2 linked regions of the Alloalcanivorax dieselolei B5 genome follow. The protein of the gene in region 2 interacts with the protein of the main gene of each other region in a pairwise test. Links are inferred from orthologs where the notes say so. Each region holds a gene or a part of one and is shown on either strand. Other genes may lie near its edges.

Evidence for each region.
Region 1: the proteins of B5T_RS13260 (region 2) and B5T_RS02325 interact in binary tests that used the Escherichia coli proteins (3 or more experiments, as listed by UniProt). The link is inferred for Alloalcanivorax dieselolei B5 from one-to-one orthologs.

The regions. Positions count from the first base shown.
Region 1 is NC_018691.1:486,828-492,580, forward strand. The notes cover bases 1,784-4,722. They hold B5T_RS02325 (ATP-binding cassette domain-containing protein), read right to left. Parts: upstream 4,241-4,722; coding sequence 2,327-4,240; downstream 1,784-2,326. Other genes in these bases: B5T_RS02320 (ChuX/HutX family heme-like substrate-binding protein), read left to right, coding at 1,784-2,160; B5T_RS02330 (TIGR02444 family protein), read left to right, coding at 4,318-4,722. In the rest of the region: B5T_RS02310 (DUF6231 family protein), read right to left, coding at 217-735; hemin uptake protein HemP, read left to right, coding at 872-1,054; more of B5T_RS02320, read left to right, coding at 1,189-1,783; more of B5T_RS02330, read left to right, coding at 4,723-4,788; B5T_RS02335 (YnfA family protein), read left to right, coding at 4,785-5,108; B5T_RS02340 (acyclic terpene utilization AtuA family protein), read right to left, coding at 5,277-5,753. UniProt on the Escherichia coli protein: Genetic data indicate it may be involved in ribosome assembly or function.
Region 2 is NC_018691.1:2,978,426-2,984,640, reverse strand. The notes cover bases 1,336-4,736. They hold B5T_RS13260 (2-oxoglutarate dehydrogenase E1 component), read left to right. Parts: upstream 1,336-1,698; coding sequence 1,699-4,536; downstream 4,537-4,736. Other genes in these bases: odhB (2-oxoglutarate dehydrogenase complex dihydrolipoyllysine-residue succinyltransferase), read left to right, coding at 4,568-4,736. In the rest of the region: sdhA (succinate dehydrogenase flavoprotein subunit), read left to right, coding at 1-435; B5T_RS13265 (succinate dehydrogenase iron-sulfur subunit), read left to right, coding at 448-1,164; more of odhB, read left to right, coding at 4,737-5,788; lpdA (dihydrolipoyl dehydrogenase), read left to right, coding at 5,854-6,215. UniProt on the Escherichia coli protein: E1 component of the 2-oxoglutarate dehydrogenase (OGDH) complex which catalyzes the decarboxylation of 2-oxoglutarate, the first step in the conversion of 2-oxoglutarate to succinyl-CoA and CO(2).

The sequences.
Region 1 (5,753 bases), 2.5 Mb from region 2 along the record:
AAATCGCGCTCCGTCCTGTATCACAAGGGCCGCGTCAGCACGCTATTCGCGGCTAAAGCCCCCGAACTACAAAGCCGCTGTAGGAGCTTGCCCTGCAAGCGAATCTCTTGAGGCCGGGCCCCTTCGCTTGCAAGGGAAGCTCCTACAGCGGCTTCGTGGCCTGGTCTGTGGAAGGCTGCCTTGGCAGCGAATGGGGCACTGGCTCACCAGTCGCGATCACCACCAGTACTTGCCCCAGTTCTCCGGGTTGGCCCAGAAGCGCGGATTATTCCAGGCGCGTTTGAAATTGTATGAATCCAGGTCGTAGCTATAGAGCAGAAGCTCTCTTTGATCGTGAGCGAAATGACCTTCCTCCCGGCAACCCAGAGCAAGGAAGCCATTGCTGGACCAGCGCAGTTTTTCCGGTGCCAGGTACGGTTGGTAGACCGCCACCAGGGAATCGGTGTGCAGGTTGCGCAGCAGGCCGATCAAGGACTCACCGTCACGCTGGCTCATGTATTCCAACTGATCGGCGACGATCGCCATGTCCACCCGGTCGATGTGATCCAAAGCGTCGAAAGGGTTTTGTTCCTGGATGCGGATCAATTCGCAGTCATGATCGTCACACCAGTGTTCGGCGACCGGGACCGGGTTAAGGCTGACGGTGAGCAGGCGACGGGGCTGGTGGCTGTCGAGGATGGCAGCCAGTTTTTCTTGCGGCGTACGAATGGCGGAAGCAGCTATCGAAGTCATCATGATTTCGAGTGTAACCAGGATCGAACGGCATCGCGAGATGATCGAGGTCGGATTTCTTGTAAACAAAGGTTGACGGCGCTATTGAGGTGTGATGATAATCATTCTCAGTTAAAGGATGAGCGAACAGGAGCCCGCCATGTCGCAATGGAAAAAACCGGTGACCATCGCCACTCGCAGTGGCCGACGTATCGCCGTACAGGAAGACAGCGTCGCCAGCCGTGCCTTGCTCAACGCCGATGGCAAACTCTGGATCGAGCACGGCGGCGAGCGTTACCTGTTACGGCGCACCGCCAACGACCGCTTGATTCTGACCAAATAGCTTGATTCTGACTAACCAGAATGCCGGCCACGCCCGTGGCCCCAACAGTTCTCCCTGACTGTGGAAAGCCAGCCGCCGCCAGCTGCCCACACCCTAATTTCTTCGCGTACCTTGGAGGTAGGATCGTGACGGTAATGGCCATAGGCGGCACTGCCCAGTCGGCGACCCTGCGACATTGTCGCGCCGCCCTGGGTGATCGCGTACTGAGGCTCCAGGAAGAGCCCATGGCGATTCTCAAAGGACTCTATCGGCTCGGTTCCCTGGTGGTAACCACGTTCGCCAGCGGCGGCCGGGTCTCCCAATCCATACGCTATCCGGCCCTGACCGGCTCCAGCCCCGGGCTGGACTGCCGCGGTGACCAGTGCCGCATGCGCCAGGAACTGGACGTTCGCCAATGGCGCTCGGTGCTGGCGATACTGGCGCCGGTGGCGGATCTGCCGGCCCGCAGCCTGTTGTTTTTCGACGACTACGGTGAGCCGGTACAGCAAATGGCGGTGGCGCCGGAAAGCGGTGGCCTGGCCTTCGAGGAACTGGTCTGTGCCATGCTGCATCCGGATCAGCAACAACTGGGCTGCCCGCTCGCCGTCCGCGCGCCGCGCCGCCCGACGGGTTCGCTTATGGATTGGGAACGACGCTGGTCGCAAAGCGACGAGGACGCGTTCGAGGAACTACTGCGCCAGGTGGGGGATCGCCGGCAGGTGTTGTATCAGGCGGTACGGGACAAGTTCGCCTGCCCGGTACGCAGCGAAACGGTACCGTCACTATTGTCTCTGGCCGCCGAGCGCGCCACGCCGCTGACGGTATGTACCGGTAACCGAGGCGTCAGGTTGTGCCTGAGCGCGCCCTGGTCTTCGCCGCGCTGGCAGCAAGGGCAATGTCATCTGGCCCACAACGGCACCCTGATCAGTCTCGATATGGGGCGGGTGGCATCGGTGTGGCGTCTGCGCCGCCCGGGACCGGGCCGGGTGCTGACCGCGCTGGAAGCGCTCGACTCGGAGGGGCGTTGGTTGTGGACGCTGTCCTCCGGCGGGGACGAGGATGCCTGGCTGACCCTGCTCGGTGAAGCCCTGATACAGGAAGGCCGCCCCGGCGCTTTGTTCGCCTGAGGCGGCGCCCCCGAGGTCATTACGAAACCGCTGTAGGAGCTTGCCCTGCAAGCGAATGGGCTCTCCCGCAAAAAGATTCGCTTGCAGGGCAAGCTCCTACAGCGGCTTCGTGGTTCTTTCTGTATGAAGCTGTTGGCAGCGAGCGCCCGCTATTCACTATTCCTTGTTAACTGTTCACTGCGTTTTCCGCTTCTTCCAGGGCTTCCATCGCTTCCAGCAGCGCCATCTCCTGTTCTTCCTTGTCGTTGCGCAGTTGCCCCTGGCGGGCGAGCAGATCAGCCAGCTCCTGCTTGCGTGCACTGTCGGTATACAGGCCCTCGTCGCCCAGCAGCAGCTCCACCTCGGCCAGTTCCCGGCCGGCCGATTCCAGCCGGTGCTCGCATTTCTCCACCGTTTTCTTCAACGGTCGTAACTGTTCGCGGCGGCGGGCCGCGTCCTGACGCCGCTGTTTGGCGTCATCGCGTACCGGTGAGCGGGTGTCGTCCGCTTTCGCTTCGGCCTGCTCATCGCGGCGGGCCTGTTGCAGCCAGCGGGCGTAGTCATCCAGGTCGCCGTCAAAGGGGTGCACGCCGCCGTCCGCCACCAGCAGAAATTCGTCGACGGTGGTTTCCAACAGATGGCGGTCGTGGGAAACCAGTACCACGGCGCCGGCGAAGTCCTGCAGCGCCATGGTCAGCGCTTCGCGCATGTCCAGATCCAGGTGGTTGGCCGGTTCGTCGAGCAGCAGCAGCGATGGTTTTTGCTGCACGATCAGCGACAGCGCCAGGCGCGCCTTCTCGCCGCCGGAGAAACGGCCGATCGGGGCGAACACCTCGTCGCCATGAAAACCGAAGCCGCCCAACTCATTGCGAATCTGCTGTTCGCTCCATTGCGGATACTCGCGGTTGAGTAACTGGTAAGGCGTGTCCTTGGCGTCGAGCCGGTCCACCTGTTGTTGATGGAAATAACCGATTACCAGATCCGGGCCGTGCAGCAGATGGCCGCCGATGGCCGGCAGTTCTCCCACCAGGGTGCGGATCAGGGTGGACTTGCCGGCGCCATTCTGGCCGAGCAGGCCGAGCCGGGATTCCGGGCGCAGATTCAGGGTGACATTGGTGAGCACCGGCTGACCGTCGTAACCGCAGCCGACCCCTTCCAGGTCGATCATCGGGTCCGGCAGCCGCTTGGGCGTGTGGAACGAAAAACGGAACGCGGAATCCACATGGGCCGGGGCAATACGCTCCAGCTTCTCCAACGCCTTTACCCGGCTTTGCGCCTGCTTGGCTTTGGACGCCTTGGCCTTGAAGCGATCCACGAATTTCTGCAAATGAGCGATCTGGGTTTGCTGCTTCTCGTGCAGCTTTTGCTGTTGCGAGAGCTGCTCCGCCCGTTGCCGTTCGAAGTCCGAATAGGTGCCGGTATAGCGCTTGAGCCGTCCCTGGTCGATGTGCAGGATCTCGCCCACGGTGGCGTCGAGAAAAGCGCGGTCGTGGGAAATCACCATCAAGGCGCCGGGCTGCTGCACCAGCCATTGCTGCAACCAGAGAATGGCGTCCAGATCCAGGTGGTTGGTGGGCTCGTCGAGCAGCACCAGATCGGCGTTGGCGAGCAGCACTTGGGCCAGATTGAGACGCATGCGCCAGCCGCCGGAAAAGGCGCTGACCGGTTGTTGCTGTTGCGCTTCACTGAAGCCCAGACCGGCCAGCAGGGTGGCGGCACGCGCCGGTTGCTCCCAGGCACGCAGGGTGTCCAGGCGGGCATGGGCGTGGGCCATGGCATCGCTGTCGTCATTGTCCTGGGCGCGGGCCAGTTCTCGCTCGGCGGCGCGCAGCTCCTGGTGGCCGTCCAGAACATAGTCGATGGCCGGCTGGGGCAGGGCCGGGACTTCCTGGGCCATCATCGCCAGACGCCAGTCGGCGGGGCGGGATAGCTGCCCGGCGTCGGTGTCCAGCTCGCCGCTGATCAACTTGAACAGGGAGCTCTTGCCGCTGCCGTTCTTACCGACCAATCCGACTCTCTGGCCCTGATGCAGAGTGAAGTTGGCGTCTTCCAGCAGCAGGCTGGTGCCACGGCGCAGGTTGATGTGTTCCAGGGACAACATGGTATAAGGACTCATCAATAATGGGGTGGAAACCGGCGCAGTGTAGGGTATGGCCGCGCGCAACTGAAGGATTGCTGATGACCGAGGACACGCTTTGGACTTTCGCGCTGCGTTTGTGGCGACGAGCGGATGTGGAGCGCCAGTGCCTGCGCCTGCAGGATGAGTATCAGGTACCGGTGGCGGCGGTGCTGGCGGCACTGTGGCTGAGCCGCCGCCCCAGCCCGGCGGACGCGGCTCTGGGCCGGCGCTTGCTGGCGCGGGCGGAGATCATGGAAAAGGATTATCTGCGACCGCTGCGCGAGGTTCGTCGCCGGGCCGCCGCCGAGAGCTGGGCGCGGGAGCTGAAACGGCAGATCCAGGAGGCGGAACTGGAGGCGGAGCGTCTGCTATTGAATCAACTGGCGGATATGGCCCAGGGGGCGCCGCCCACGGATCAGCCGGTATCGGCGTTGTCCTGGTTGTTGATGGTGGCGCCGGAAGCCGGCGTTTGCCAGGGCTTGCAGGCCACCCTGGAAGCGTTGTGCGAGGCGGTCGAGGCGTCGCCGTGACACCGGTGCTGTATTTACTGGCGGCGTTGGCGGAAATCGCCGGGTGTTTCTCGTTCTGGGCCTGGTGGCGGCTGGACCGTTCGGTGCTCTGGCTGGTGCCGGGAATGCTCAGTCTGGCCGCGTTTGCCTGGTTGCTGAGTTTGGTGGATGCCGACTACGCCGGACGGGCCTACGCCGCCTATGGCGGTGTCTATATCGTGACGTCGTTGCTATGGCTGTGGGTGGTGGAGCAGCGCGCGCCGGATCGTTGGGATCTGCTCGGCGCGACGGTTTGCCTGCTCGGCGCGGGCATTATTCTGCTTGGCCCGCGGACCGCCTGAGGCGGGAAGCTTGACGCCTGAAAGCCCCGGGCCTCGCGGATACGAATTCAGAGGTCACTACAAGGCCGCTGTAGGAGCTTGCCTGCAAGCGAATGAGCGCTCTCCCAAAAAGATTCGCTTGCAAGGCAAGCTCCTACAGCGGCTTCATAGTCAGCTCTGTGCTGCCCGTCAGCTGTCGGATAGCAGCCCTTCGGGCACCGGGATTTCCATATCCAGCAGCACCTGGGCATAGGTCTTGGCCTGCGCGTCCAGGTGCAGGGAGGCGACGCCACCGCCGTCCAGAGCGTGGCGCAACAGAAAGTTCATGGCGTGACTGCCGGGCAGATCGAAGCGCTCCACCTTGCCCTTGAGGGTATGAGAGAAGCAGTCGGCGACCCGTTCCTCGGTGAGCGCGGCGCGCAGTGCCGGCAGATATTCCGGCCGCCGGGCGATGACACCGATATTGGCGTGGTCGCCTTTATCGCCGCTGCGTGCCACGGCCAGGCGGTACAGTGGTACCTTGACCGCGCTATCTTCCAGTGTCGGCGCCGGATCGGATTGGCTGGCCACTGGCCGGCCACCGCCGCGCTCCGCCGCCTGCGCCAGCGGTACCGGTTCCCCGTCCAAGGCCACTTGCACCGGCACCCGCTCCTTGTCGATCAGGAA
Region 2 (6,215 bases):
CGTCGCTGGGACGACTCCCAGGGTGGCGAATCCGTGGCCAGTTTGCGCAAGGAACTGCAAAGCACCATGCAGAATCACTTCGGTGTATTCCGCAAGGGTGATCTCATGCATGAAGGCGTCTCCAAACTGGCCGATCTGCGTGAGCGTGTCGCCAAGGCTCATCTGGAGGACAAGAGTCAGTCCTTCAATACCGCTCGGGTCGAAGCGCTGGAGCTGGACAACCTGCTGGAAGTGGCCGAAGCCACCGCCATCGCTGCCGAAGGCCGCAAGGAAAGCCGTGGGGCTCACGCCCGTTACGACTTCCCGGACCGTGACGATGAGAACTGGCTGTGCCATTCCATCTACGATCCGCTCACCAAGCAATTGGGTAAGCGTGCGGTGAATTTCGAGCCGAAGACCGTGGATACCTTCCAGCCCAAGGCGCGGACCTACTAACGGAGAGCTGCAATGAAAGTCAGTATCTATCGCTACAACCCGGATACCGACCGCGAACCGACCATGAAAGAGTACGACGTGGACACCCAGGGCAAGGACCTGATGGTGCTCGACGTGCTCAACCTGGTGAAGGAGATGGACCCGTCCCTGGGGTTCCGTCGCTCCTGTCGCGAAGGCGTGTGCGGCTCCGACGGTATGAACATCAACGGCAAGAACGGTCTGGCCTGTATCACTTCGCTGTCTTCCGTGGCGCCTGGCGTTAAAGAAGGTAAAAAAGCGTTGGTGCTGCGGCCGCTGCCGGGACTGCCGGTGGTGCGCGATCTGGTGGTGGACATGACCATGTTCTACAACCAGTACGAGAAGGTGCAGCCGTACCTGCAGAACAGCACGCCGGCACCGGCCATCGAGCGCCTGCAGTCCCCCGAGGACCGCGCCAAGCTTGACGGTCTGTACGAGTGCATTCTGTGTGCCTGCTGCTCCACCAGCTGCCCCAGCTTCTGGTGGAACCCGGACAAGTTCCTGGGGCCGGCGGCGCTGTTGCAGGGCTATCGCTTCCTGGCGGACAGCCGTGACACCGCCACCGAAGAGCGCCTGTCCCGGCTGGACGACCCGTTCAGCCTGTTCCGGTGCCACGGCATCATGAACTGCGTCAGCGTGTGCCCGAAAGGGCTCAACCCGACCCGGGCCATCGGCCATATCCGTTCCATGCTGTTGGAACGGGGCATCTGACCCGGACCAGAAAAGGCGGCCACGGCCGCCTTTTTTGTGGGTGTGGTGTCCGGCGATTTTGTGGCCACCGTCCATGGCGGCCACCCTGGCGGGCCATCGCTGGCGCGATGTCAAAAATCGTTCCAGACGATTTTTTGTATCTGAATGCGACCCCCGGGGGCCAATCCGGTGTGCTTCGGATAAGCTTGAAATCGCCGCGACAGCCCCGATAAACAGACTCGACCTTGGTGGCATTGAAGTTCTTCCCCAAAAGGTCGATAAGTCGGACAGCGTTGGGGGCTGAACAGGCCGGTTGGCAGGGTACGGGCCGCCGGGCCGCCCCAAACCGGCTCTAACAAAAGCCTCACAAACGTACTACACTATCGGCCGGTTCCGGAAACCCCGGAATCGGTGTACGCAGCAGGGTGGAGTGGCGCTTAAAAGGCAGCCGCTCCGGACACATTGAAAGCTCGGGAACAGGGTCATCCTCCCTGTGGTCACAGCACCATCTCATGCCACAGGCGTGACAGGCTCCCGGCTAAGGAACGAGCGACGATGCAAGACAGTTCCATGCAGCGCCAATGGCAGTCCTCCCATCTTGGGGGCGCCAACATGGCCTATGTCGATGAACTGTACGAATCCTATCTGACAGATCCCAACTCCGTGCCGGAAGACTGGCGCGCTTACTTTGAAAAACTCCCCAGCGTTAACGGTGCCGTTGAGTCCGATGTTCCCCACGGACCGGTGCGTGAGTACTTTTTGCTGGAAGCCAAGAACCGCTCCCGGGTCCAGAAGATGGGCGCCGGCGCGGTCAGCAGCGAGCACGAACGCCGCCAGGTGCGGGTTCTGCACCTGATCGCCGCTTACCGTAACCGCGGGCATCAGGTCGCCAGGCTGGATCCGCTGGGGTTGATGGAACGGGAACAGGTGGCGGATCTGGAACTGGCCCATCATGGCTTGAGCCAGGCCGACCTGGAAACCGTATTCCAGACCGGCAACCTGTTCATCGGTAAGCCGGAAGCCAAACTCCGTGAAATCGTTGACTGCCTGAAGGAAGCCTATTGCTCCTCGGTCGGTGCCGAATACATGCACATCGTCAACACCTCGGAGAAGCGCTGGATTCAGCAGCGGCTGGAGAGCGTGCGCAGCCATCCGCACTACAATGCCGAGATCAAGCAGCACATCCTGGAACGGCTGACCGCCGCCGAAGGGCTGGAGAAATACCTGGGCAGTCGCTACCCGGGTACCAAGCGTTTCGGCCTGGAAGGCGGTGAATCCCTGATTCCGCTGGTGGATGAGATGATCCAGCGGGTCGGCAGCTACGGCGCCAAGGAAATGGTGCTCGGCATGGCCCACCGGGGCCGGCTGAATGTGCTGGTGAACACCCTGGGCAAGAGCCCGCGGGATCTGTTCGGCGAATTCGAAGGCAAGAGCTTCAATGAGCAGGGCTCCGGTGACGTGAAATATCACCAGGGCTTCTCCTCCAACGTGCAGACCTCCGGCGGTGAAGTGCACCTGGCCATGGCCTTCAACCCCTCTCACCTGGAAATTGTCTCTCCGGTGGTGGAAGGGTCGGTGCGTGCCCGCCAGGACCGCCGCCAGGATCACGGCGGTGACCAGGTGGTGCCGATCCTGGTTCACGGTGACGCCGCCTTCGCTGGTCAGGGCGTGGTCATGGAAACCTTCCAGATGTCCCAGACCCGCGGTTTCAAAACCGGCGGCACCCTGCACGTGATCATCAATAACCAGGTGGGTTTCACCACCAGCCGTCAGGACGACGCCCGCTCCACCGAGTACTGCACCGATGTGGCGAAGATGGTCCAGGCACCGATCTTCCACGTCAACGCGGACGATCCGGAAGCGGTGTACTTCGTTACCCAACTGGCGGTGGATTACCGCATGCAGTTCAAGAAGGACGTGGTGATCGACCTGATCTGTTACCGTCGTCTGGGTCACAACGAGGCGGACGAGCCGTCCTCCACCCAGCCGTTGATGTACAAGAAGATCAAGTCGCACCCGACCACCCGCACCCTCTACGCCGAGGCCCTGATCAACCAGCAGGTGATCAGCGAGCAGGACGCGCAGAAGATGGTGGACGATTACCGCGACGCGCTGGACGAAGGCAACCATGTGGTCAAGGCCCTGGTGCGTGAGCCCAACAAGGCGCTGTTCGTGGACTGGTCTCCCTATATCGGCCATGAAGTGGAAGACGATTGGGATACCGGCTACCCGCTGAAAAAATTGCAGGACCTGGCCAGCCGTCTGGAAACCCTGCCGGAAGGTCTGGTGCTGCAGCGTCAGGTCAAGAAGATCGTGGAAGACCGCCGCAAAATGACCGCCGGTGCCCAGCCGTTGAACTGGGGCTACGGGGAAACCCTGGCCTACGCCACGCTGCTGGATCAGGGCTTCGCGGTGCGTCTTACCGGTCAGGACTGTGGCCGCGGCACCTTCTCCCACCGCCACGCGGTGCTGCACAACCAGAAGAACGGCGAACAGTACGTTCCTCTGCAGCACCTCTATGAAGATCAGCCCGAGTTCGATATCTACGACTCCCTGCTGTCCGAGGAAGCGGTGCTGGGCTTCGAATACGGCTACGCCACCACCACGCCGAAGTCACTGGTGTTGTGGGAAGCGCAGTTTGGCGATTTCGCCAACGGCGCCCAGGTGGTGATCGATCAGTTCATCTCTTCCGGCGAGGCCAAGTGGGGGCGGCTGTGCAGTTTGACGCTGCTGTTGCCGCACGGCTACGAAGGGCAGGGACCGGAACACTCCTCCGCCCGCCTGGAACGCTTCCTGCAGCTCAGCGCCGAGCACAACATGCAGGTTTGCGTACCGTCGACCCCGGCACAAATCTTCCACCTGCTGCGTCGCCAGGCGGTACGGCCGCTGCGCAAACCGCTGGTGGTGATGAGTCCGAAGAGTTTGCTGCGGCATAAACGGGCGATCTCGTCCCTGGAGGATCTCTCCGAGGGGCGTTTCCACACGGTGCTTGAGGATACCGCGGAGCTTGATAGCAAAGCGGTGAAGCGCGTGGTCATGTGTTCCGGCAAGGTCTACTACGACCTGCTGGAAAAACGTGAGTCCGACGACATCAAGGACACCGCTCTGGTCCGCATCGAGCAGCTCTATCCGTTCCCGGAGCAGCGGCTGCGCGAGATTCTGGACAGTTATCCGAATCTCGAGCATGTGGTCTGGTGTCAGGAGGAGCCGATGAACCAGGGCGCCTGGTACTGCTCCCAACACCACATGTTCCGGGTGGCCCGCGCGGTCAATCCGAAACTGTACGTGCAATACGCGGGCCGTGACATGGCGGCGGCTCCAGCGGCGGGTTCGATGTCCCTGCACGTGGAACAGCAGCAGCGTCTGGTCGAAGACGCCTTCAACATCAAGTAGACAGCCTAACGAACTGGTTTAAGGAACAGGCATGGCGACAGATATCAAAGCCCCGCAATTTCCGGAATCCGTGGCCGATGGCACGGTAGCCACCTGGCACAAGAAAGAAGGCGAGGCGGTTAAACGCGACGAGCTGCTGGTGGACATCGAGACCGACAAGGTGGTCCTCGAAGTAGTGGCTCCGATGGACGGTGTGCTGACCAAGATCATCAAGGGCGAAGACACCACCGTGGAAAGTCAGGAAGTGCTCGGACAGTTGGAAGCAGGCGCCAGTGCGTCCGCCTCCGCTGCCGCTGAAGAAAAACCGCAAGCCGAGGCGCCGGCCGCCGAAGCACAAAGCGGTGACGATGATGGCGACGCTCAGGCCGGGCCGGCCGCGCGCAAGCTGATGAGCGAGCACGGTCTCAGTGCCGCGGACGTCAAAGGCACCGGCGCCAAGGGCCGCATCACCAAGGACGACGTGGAAAAGGCGCTGGCCAACAAGCAGCAGAGCCAGCCCGCTTCCGGCGGTGCGCCCGCGCCGGCGGCGGCTCCCGCCCCGGCCGCCGGCGAGCGCGAGGAACGCCGCGTACCGATGACCCGCCTGCGCAAGCGCATCGCCGAACGGCTGGTGGCGGCGCAGCAGGACGCGGCCATGTTGACCACCTTCAACGAGGTCAACATGAAACCGATCATGGACATGCGCAAGCACTATCAAAGCGAGTTCGAGAAGTCCCACGGCGTGCGCCTGGGCTTCATGAGCTTCTTCACCCGCGCCTGCGTGGAAGCGCTGAAACGCTTCCCGGCGGTGAATGCGTCCATCGACGGTGACGACATCGTCTACCACGGTTACTACGACGTGGGCATGGCGGTGTCTTCCGATCGTGGTCTGGTGGTGCCGGTAATGCGCGACGCCGACCAGAAAGGGCTGGCCGAAATCGAATCCCAGATCATCGAGTTCGGTACCAAGGCCCGGGACGGCAAGCTGTCCATCGAGGACATGACCGGCGGTACCTTCACCATCTCCAACGGCGGTGTCTTCGGCTCGCTGCTGTCCACGCCGATCCTCAACCCGCCGCAAACCGCCATCCTGGGTATGCACAAGATCCAGGAAAGACCGATGGCGGTGGATGGCGAAGTGAAGATTCTGCCGATGATGTATCTGGCGTTGTCCTATGACCACCGGATCATCGACGGCAAGGAAGCGGTGCAATTCCTGGTCGCCGTGAAGAACTTCATCGAGGATCCGGCACGGCTGCTGCTGGACATCTGATTCCCGGCGCCGGCCCGGGGCCCCGCGCCCCGCGCCGGTGGCCCCGACGCATATAGGGACTGGTTATGTCAGAGAAATACGATGTCATCGTCATCGGTGGCGGGCCTGGTGGCTATGTCGCCGCGATTCGCGCCGCGCAATTGGGTTACAAGACCGCCTGCATCGAGAAGCGCATCAACAAGCAGGGCGACCCGGCTCTCGGCGGCACCTGCCTGAACGTGGGATGTATCCCCTCCAAGGCGCTGCTGGACTCTTCCTGGAAATACCATGAAGCCGAGGAAGCCTTCGCCGATCACGGTATCGGGGTTGGCAAACTGAACCTGGATCTGGACACCATGCTGCAGCGCAAGGACAAGGTCGTGCTGCAACTGACCGGCGGTGTCGCCCAGTTGTTCAAGGCCAACAAAGTGGATTGGCTGCAAGGTAC